Regions from separate parts of the Variovorax sp. PBL-H6 genome, predicted to be linked through region 2. Evidence: predicted binding sites of a transcription regulator. Region 2 holds the regulator's gene; the other holds the start of a gene.
The links. Region 2 encodes FNR, which switches genes on or off when oxygen is low (the NO sensors DNR and NnrR bind a similar motif). Its sites were predicted from a motif close to TTGATNNNNATCAA; they were not measured.
Positions count from the first base shown of each region.

Region 1: G3W89_RS17660 (cation-translocating P-type ATPase) is a predicted target of FNR. The motif match lies at 2,107-2,120, and genes of this name have one in related genera.

Region 1 is NZ_LR594659.1:3,739,889-3,744,086, reverse strand. It holds gene G3W89_RS17675 (universal stress protein) at 1-118, opposite strand, end outside; gene G3W89_RS17670 (phenylacetate--CoA ligase family protein) at 222-1,664, opposite strand; gene G3W89_RS17665 (DUF883 family protein) at 1,744-2,007, opposite strand; gene G3W89_RS17660 (cation-translocating P-type ATPase) at 2,233-4,198, shown strand, end outside.
Region 2 is NZ_LR594659.1:3,045,431-3,049,628, reverse strand. It holds gene G3W89_RS14295 (hypothetical protein) at 121-906, shown strand; gene G3W89_RS14290 (sulfite exporter TauE/SafE family protein) at 911-1,675, opposite strand; gene fnr (fumarate/nitrate reduction transcriptional regulator Fnr) at 1,822-2,538, shown strand; gene G3W89_RS14280 (hypothetical protein) at 2,519-2,764, opposite strand; gene G3W89_RS14275 (FixH family protein) at 2,770-3,054, opposite strand; gene ccoG (cytochrome c oxidase accessory protein CcoG) at 3,096-4,198, opposite strand, start outside.

The DNA of each region.
Region 1 (4,198 bases), 690 kb from region 2:
CGATGACGTGCAACAGGCGCAGCTTGCTCTTCTGCTCGGCGGCGAGCCGTATGGCTTCGCGCAGGCCGCGCTCGGCGGTGGCACTGCCGTCCAGCGGAACCAGAATATGTTGGTACATGGCTTTCCCTCGTTCGTCGGCCGTCTTGAACTTGCCCGCCGTCGGCCAGGTCGACGAGCCGGTTCATTGTTCGCTGCAGGCGCATCGCGGCGCTTGCGCTGTATCAACATTCACGCACGTGGGGTGGCCGGCTCCGTTCGCCCAGGAGGATTGCGCGCCACTGTGGTGCCGCGATGACCCGCTGGACCTTGCCGCTGCGGCCGTACAGTGCGGGCTCCGCGCTTCGGCAACGGATACGAATTCCTTGCGCGCCCTGGGCGCGCAGGAAGACCTCGAGCGCACCGCGGCCGTGTTCCAGCGCGGCCGCGGCGTCTGCGCCGTGCAGGCTGGTGCGCAGCAGGAGCTCGGACGGCCCCTCCTGCACCAGTTGAAAGTCGAACAAGCCGGCTTCGCTCTCCAGGACCGTGCTCAGGGCCAGCGGAAGAAGGGAGACGAGGTGGCCGGGGCCGCGGCCGAGCTGGAGGGTCTCGTCGCAGCGGCCCTCCACGTCAATGACAGGAAGATGCGATCCGCAGGGACACGGATCGGTGTGCAGCGTCACGCGGTCACCAAGGTCGTAGCGGATGAGCGGCTGCAGGTGATTGGCGAGATTGGTGAGAAGCACCGTTGCACCCGCTGTGTCGCACGGGACGGCACGCCCTTCGTCGTCCACCGATTCGAGGATCGCCCAGTCGCCGTTCAGGTGCAAGTGGCCCAAGGGGCACTCGAAGGCGAGCGACAGGAATTCGGACGCGCCGTAGCTGTTCGCGACTGGACAGTGGAAGGCTGCCTCGACGAGTCGTCGCATGGCGTCGGAAAGACCCTCGCCGCCGGTCCATACCTCCTGCGCCGCGATGTGCAAGCGACCGGCAAGCTGCTCTTGCGCCAGCAACACCGCTGCGCTCGGGTACGTGGCAATCACGGTGGGAGCGATGCGGTTCAAGTCTTCAACCAGCTGCGACATGGGCTGAAGAAAGGACACATTGTGGAGGCGCGGCGCGAGAACTTGGTTCAGCCGCTGCAGGCGCGCCACCGAGACCGTGCTCGCGAAATGCCCGGTTGTCGCCCCAACGAAGGCGATGCGTTCGCCAAGGCACCACGGATCCATCCAGCGGCGCAAGGGCCGCAGCGGTGGCCTGCGCAGCGCTTCCAGCGCATCGTAGACGGCCATGGCCTTGCGGTCCTGTACGAAGATGCACGGTTCGCCGCTGCTGCCGGAACTTTCCCACACGGTGTATGCGTCGTCCCCGAAGGGCATTCCGATCGATGCCGGGTCCGAGACGAAGTGGCGCAGGTCTTCCAGCCGCACCTCCGGATCGGTGACCCATTCGTCGAAATGTGCCATCAGCTCACTCTTGTGCAGGATGGGCAGATCGGTCAGACGAACGGGGCCGGTACGGTGGCCCGCGAGTAGACGCCCATAGAAGGGAGAACGGTTTGCGGCGGACTCGACGAGTTCGCCAAGGCGCCGCGCCCGAAGTGCCGTCAGGGCATCGCCATCGGCATGGCCGGCAGCGGCGACTTGCGCTGCCACCGTGCCGGCGAGCCAGGGATCGAAGGACAGCATGGCAGTGGAGCCAGCCGGTCCAGCTTGCCTTTCGAGGGTCGGGCCGCCATGGCCACTTCCCGAAAGGAAGCCGGACAGCTCAGCGCCGGGCGGCCAGGAAGCCGACGAGCAGGCCTGTGACCGCCACGGCCGCAAGTACCCCGTAGGGGTGCTGGTGGACGGACGCGTCGGCGGAGCGCATGGCCTCGCGCGCCTTCCGCAAGCTCGTGTCCTGCAACTCGCCGAACTGTGCACGCACGTCATGCAAGGTATCGTCGAGCCTGGTGCGCAGGTCGGCGCCGCGGCAAGCGGCATTCGAACCGGTGATGCAAGTGGTGGGCTCCTGCTGCAGGGTCTCGCTCATTGCATGTCTCCTTCGTTGAGGATGGATGGGTGGTGCAGGCCATGGCAGCGCGCCTCGATGGCCCTCGTCGCAGTGTCGACACCCGCGATATCTTGCGCCTTGATCTGGCGCAAGGAAGATCGACACGCTCGCGACGATCATCGGACGACTCGAGTTCAACCAGAGTCAAGCCATGAAGATTCTTTTCGCGATGCGAGTCGAGGCACCGGAGCCGCCGCGGTATCGATGAACGAGCGCTCGCGAGGACCGGTGTCCGCGCCCGTGCCGGGCGGGCTGAACGAGGCGGAGGCGGCGTATCGGCTGAAGCGAGACGGCCCGAACGAACTGCCGGTTTCGCGCCCACGCGGGATGCTGAGGGTGGCGCGCGAGGTGGCATCCGAGCCGATGTTCCTGCTGCTGGTGGCGTGCGGGGGCATCTACATGGTGCTCGGCGATGCCCACGAAGCACTGATGCTCCTCGGCTTCGTCACCGTGGTCATGGCCATCAGCTTCTTTCAACAGCGGCGCAGCGAACGCGCGCTCGATGCATTGCGCGAGCTGGCCAGCCCGCAGGCCATGGTCCTTCGCGGCGCGACAGCGCACCGCGTTCCTGCGCGCGAGCTGGTGGTCGGCGACGTCGTGCTGCTGAACGAAGGTGACCGCGTCCCCGCTGACATGGATCTCGTCCATGCGACCGATCTCGCCATCGACGAGTCGCTGCTGACCGGCGAGTCCATGCCAGTGGGGAAGGAGCCTTCGCCATCGAGGACGACCGAGGACACTTCGAAGGCGTTCTCCGGCACTCTGGTGACGCGAGGAGCCGGGCTCGGTTGCGTGATTGCCACCGGCGCCCGCAGCGCGCTGGGGCGCATCGGTCAGTCGCTCGCGAACGTCGCGGCCGTATCCACGCCGATCCAGCTGGAGACGCGCCGCATCGTCAAGCAGATGGTCGCCATCGGCCTCGCGCTGGCCGGTGTCCTCGTCGTCGCGCACGGCATCAGCCGGGGCGAGTGGCTGCAGGGGGTACTGGCGGGGCTCACGCTTGCCATGGCGATCCTGCCGGAAGAGCTTCCGCTGGTCCTCACGCTCTTCCTTGGCTTGGGCGCCTGGAGGCTGGCGCGCGAGAAGGTTCTCGTGAAGAGCATTCCCGCCATCGAACGGCTCGGCGGCACCACCGTGCTGTGCGTGGACAAGACCGGCACGCTCACCGTCAACCGGATGTCCATCAGACGCCTGTGGTCCGAGGCGGCGGTCTATGACCGGCTGCAAATGGCCGGTGGCGCACTGCAGGAGGAGCTGCATGGTGTCCTGGAGTACGCCGTGCTCGCCAGCCATCGACGGACCTTTGATCCGATGGAGGCGGCCATCGTCGCTGCCGGGAGGGACCTGCTCGCCGGCACGGAGCACTTGCACGCCGAATGGACGCTTGTGGACGACTATCCCTTGTCTCCAGGGATGCTGGCCATGTCGCGCGTGTGGCAGTCGCCGGATCAGCGCGACCGGCTCATCGCGGCCAAAGGCGCGCCGGAAGCCATCGTCGACCTGTGCCACATGGACCCGGGGCGGAGTGCCAGCGTGGCCGCGCAGGTGCGAGCAATGGCGCAGGACGGCCTGCGCGTACTGGGTGTGGCGCAAGCCACCTTCGGCGCAGCCTCGCTGCCCGAGATCCAGCATGATTTCGAGTTCCAGTTCCTGGGGCTCCTCGGGCTTGAAGACCCGCTGCGACCCCATGTGGCGCAGTCCATCGCCGAGTGCCGCGTTGCCGGCATCCGCGTGGTGATGATGACAGGCGACCATTCGGCGACGGCGCTTTCGGTGGCTCGCCAGGCCGGCATGCAAGCCGACACGCCGGTCATCAGCGGGGTCGAGCTTGCATCGCTTACGGATGAGGCGCTCGCCGCGCGCCTGGCTGACACCTGCATCTTCTCGCGCGTCCAACCCGAACAGAAGCTGCGCATCGTGCGGGCGTTTGCCGCAAGGGGCGATGTAGTCGCAATGACCGGCGATGGCGTCAATGACGCACCCGCGCTGAAGGCAGCCGCCATCGGCGTGGCGATGGGCGCGCGGGGCACGGAGGTGGCGCGCGAGGCGGCTGCGCTGGTCCTGCTGACCGACGACTTTGCCTCGCTGGTCACGGCGGTTCGCTACGGGCGCCGTGTGTTCGCCAACCTGCGCAAAGCGATGGTCTTCGTGATAGCCGCGCACGTGCCGA
Region 2 (4,198 bases):
ATCGATGACCGAAGCTTAGAAAGGCACTGCAACCGGAGCGCCAATGCGACGGCCGCCTCGGTAACAGTGGGTGAACGCCGTGTGTCAGATCGGTATCAGCGCCTGCCAAGACGACAAACATTGACGGGCATCAAGCCCGGCGCGGCGGCAAGCCCTACCTTTGCCTTTGTGAAGTCCGCCCTCTTTGATCCTCATGTCCAGGCGCCGCTGCGCGAGCCGTTGCTCGCCAAGAGCATTTTCGAGACCTTCGTTGCGGTCGATCGCCTGCGTGCGGGCGCCCGTGCGGGCGCCCTCGGCCACCCGCTGCGCGGCAAGAACCTGGCGCTGCTGCTGGGGCCGGATTCGGGCGCGGAGGTCCCTGTGCTCCGGCGCGCAGCGCAGGACCTGGGCGCCCGCGTGGCAGAGCTTCGATTCACCGCTCCCGCGGACCCCGGAGCGCCCGCGCGCGACGACGTCCGCGTGCTGGCGCGCATGCTGGGCCGCATGTACGACGCCGTCGACTGCGGGCACCTGCCGCCCGCAGCGGCGCGCCAGGTCGAGCAGGACGCGGCCGTGCCGGTCTACCGTGGCCTGGCGCTGGACGATCATCCCGCCCGTGTCGTGGCGGACCTGATGACGCTGCGCGAGCAGCGCTCGCCGCCCGGGGCGTCGATCCTGTTCCTCGGCGACCCCTCCACCGTGCGGGGCCGCCGCTTCGTCGCAGCCGCCCGGGAGGCGGAGTTCGACGTGCGGATCGCCGGCCGCGGACAGTCCACGCGCGACGACGCGACCTTCCTCGTGGATGCCACGCACTCCCCGCACTGGTCGCTGCTGGCATCTGCCTGCCCTGTCGACGAGGCCCGGCGTGCGGAAAATCACCGCAGCGTGATCCAGGCCGTGCTGCTGGATACGATCGTCAAGGGCTGAGCCCTCAGCCGCACCAGAGCTCGATCTGGTGCCTCAGGTCGATGCTCAGCGCCTGCAGGGACATCAGCGCCAGCAGCGTGCCGGCGAGACGGGTTCCCCATGTGCCGCGCAGCAGCCCGGCGCCCCGGCCCAGGTGCTGCCACAGCCATGGCGCCGCCATCAGCGATACGCCGCTGCCCGCGGCGAAGAGCGCCATCACCCATGCGCCTTGCAAGGGGCCATTGGCCAGGCTTGCGAGCATCAGTGCCGAGTAGAGCAGTCCGCAGGGCATGGAGACCCACAAGGCGCCGATGGCGAGCAGGCCGGGCGCCGAGCCCGATGCCGGCCGCAGACGCATCGCGAGCGAGCGCCCGATGCGGCTCGCCCACAGCGGCTGGCGACCCAGCGCGGCCAACAGCAACCCCCAGGCCAGGACGAACACATGCAGCAGCACCCAGAGCGGGCGCAGCGCCGCCACCTGCTCGCTCGCCAGGGCCAGGCCCTGCGCCGCGACCGCGGCAAGCGCGCCGGCCGCCGCATAGCCGGCGATTCGACCCGCATGGAACAGCCATGGCGCGGACGCCCCTCGCACGCCTGCACGCGGCAGCGTCGCGACGCCCCCGCCTTCAGGCGCGCGGACGATCCGGATCACGCCGGCGCAGGCCGCACCGCACATGGCCACGCAATGCGGACCTCCAGCCAATCCCATCAGGAGTGCGGTGCCTGCAAGTGCCGTCTGCATGTTCAGGCCGGCCCGCGCCGCGGCAGCGCCGGCGACGAGGCGGTACAAGGATCGAGGGCAAGAGATGAATTCATCGCGACGGCCAGGGCGGGCAATGGATCACTATGCCGGCAGGCCGGCCTGCGGCCCTTGATGTGCATCAACCCGGCACCACCCGCCGCAGCCCAGAATCGGCGAAAACTTCATCGCCCTTCATGAAAGCCCAGAACATCAAGGTCTCCTGCTCGAGCTGCACCCTGCGCGAGCTCTGCATGCCGGCCGGGCTGGAGCCGGATGAGCTGAAGCGCATCGACGAGCTCGTTTCCACGCGACGCAAGGTGAGGCGTCGCGAGACCTTGTTTCGCAACGGCGAACGCTTCACTTCGCTCTACGCGATTCGCTCCGGCTTCTTCAAGACCCGCGTGGCCAGCGAGGACGGGCGCGACCAGGTCACCGGCTTCCAGATGGCGGGCGAGATCATCGGACTCGACGGCATCGTCAACGAACAGCACACCTGCGACGCCGTCGCGATCGAGGACGCCGAGGTCTGCGTGCTGCCCTTTCACCGCCTCGAGGCGCTGTCGCGCGATGTCAAGGCGCTGCAGCGCCACGTGCACCAGATCATGAGCCGTGAAATCGTGCGCGAGCACGGCGTGATGCTGCTCCTGGGCAGCATGCGGGCCGAGGAGCGGCTTGCGGCCTTCCTGCTGAACCTGGTGCAGCGGCTGCACGCGCGCGGCTTCTCGCAGTCGGAGTTCATCCTTCGCATGACCCGCGAGGAGATCGGCAGCTACCTGGGCCTCACGCTCGAAACGGTGAGCCGCACGCTTTCGAAGTTCATGACCGACGGCATCGTCGAGATCGACCAGCGCAAGGTGCGCATCGTCGATCCGGAAGCGCTGCGGCGCATCGTCAACCCTCCTGGCTGTTGATCTCCTTCGCCCCTCTCGTCAGCAGCAGCGTCAGTGCACTTGCGCCGGCCGCCAGCATCCAGAAGACGAAGAAGCCGCCTGTGTAAACCGCCTGGCGAGACAGGCCGATGGCTTCGCCGCGCCAGTGAAGATCGATCGGGTCGACCAGCGCGAAGACCAGCAGCTCGGTGGCGCAGGCCAGCAGGAAGGCGGGCCAGAGAATCGACATCCAGTTCTGCATCTTCATGATGTTCAGCGCCGGGGCGCGGGCACGTCGGAGTCCGGCGTCGCCGCGTGATTGCGTCCGGCCAGCGCCGGCAGCAGCTTCTTGTCGGCAGGGGCCCTGTCGATCTCGATGCCGCGGCGGGAATAGTCCGGCTCGATCACCGGATCGGGTGTTCGCACGGCGAGCCAGAGTGTGAGGAAGCTCGCGGCGACGACGATGGCTGGCCCCGCCATCACCATCCAGAGCAGCGGAAAGCGCCACCAGGCTGCGGCTGCCTCGGGAGTTGGCGAAATCGTCGTGTGGTCGTTCATCGAGCTCTCCTGGAGATTCGGATTCTGGTCGTGCGGAACATTCAACGGGGCACCAGGAAGACGGCCTTCTCCGACACCTGCGCGCTGCCGTCCATCGAGCGCACGTCGAAGTGCACCGGGTGGGAGCCGGCCGCCGCGCTGCCATACGGCAGCTGCAGCCGCACCGCGACCCAGCGCGACTGCGCGGGTCCCACTTCGACCGGATCGGCCGGCGACACGCCCAGCCCCTCCAGGCCGTGCGCCTCGACCCGATAGCGCTGCGGCCGCTCGGTCGCGTTCATGATTTGCAGCCGGTAGACGTTCTCGAGCTGCCCGCCCTCCACGATGCGTGCGAGCGAGGCGCGGTCGCGCACCACGTCGACCTTCAGCGGCGTGCGCACGACCAGGCTCGCGAGCAGCCCGACGGTCAATGCCATCAGCACCGAGGCGTAGATCAGCACCCGTGGGCGCAGGACCCGGCGCAGCACCTGGGCGCGCGTCCACCGGCCGGCCATCCCGTTCTGCGTCGCATACCGGATCAGGCCACGCGGGCTCGCCATCTTGTCCATGACGGTGTCGCAGGCGTCCACGCACAGGCCGCAGCCGATGCACTCGTACTGCAACCCCTGGCGGATGTCGATGCCGGTCGGGCAGACCTGCACGCACAGCGTGCAGTCGATGCAGTCGCCGACGCCGAGGGATCGCGCGTCGCTGCCCTTCGCCCGCAAACCGCGGGGCTCGCCGCGCGCGGCGTCGTAGCTCACGATCAGCGTGTCGCGATCGAACATGGCGCTCTGGAAGCGCGCATAGGGGCACATGTACATGCAGACCTGCTCGCGCATGAAGCCGGCATTCCCGTAGGTCGCAAAGCCGTAGAAGAAGACCCAGAAGACCTCCCACGAGCCCATGCGGGTCTGCAGGAACTCGAGGCCCAGTTCGCGGATCGGCGTGAAATAGCCGACGAAGGTGAAGCCGGTCCACAGCGCGATGCCGAGCCAGATGATGTGCTTGAACCACTTCTTGACCAGCTTCTCCAGCGAGAACTCGCCCTCGTCCAGCCGCATGCGCGCAACGCGATTGCCCTCGATCTTGTGCTCGACCCACATGAAGATCTCGGTGTAGACCGTCTGGGGACACGCATAGCCGCACCAGAGCCGCCCCGCCA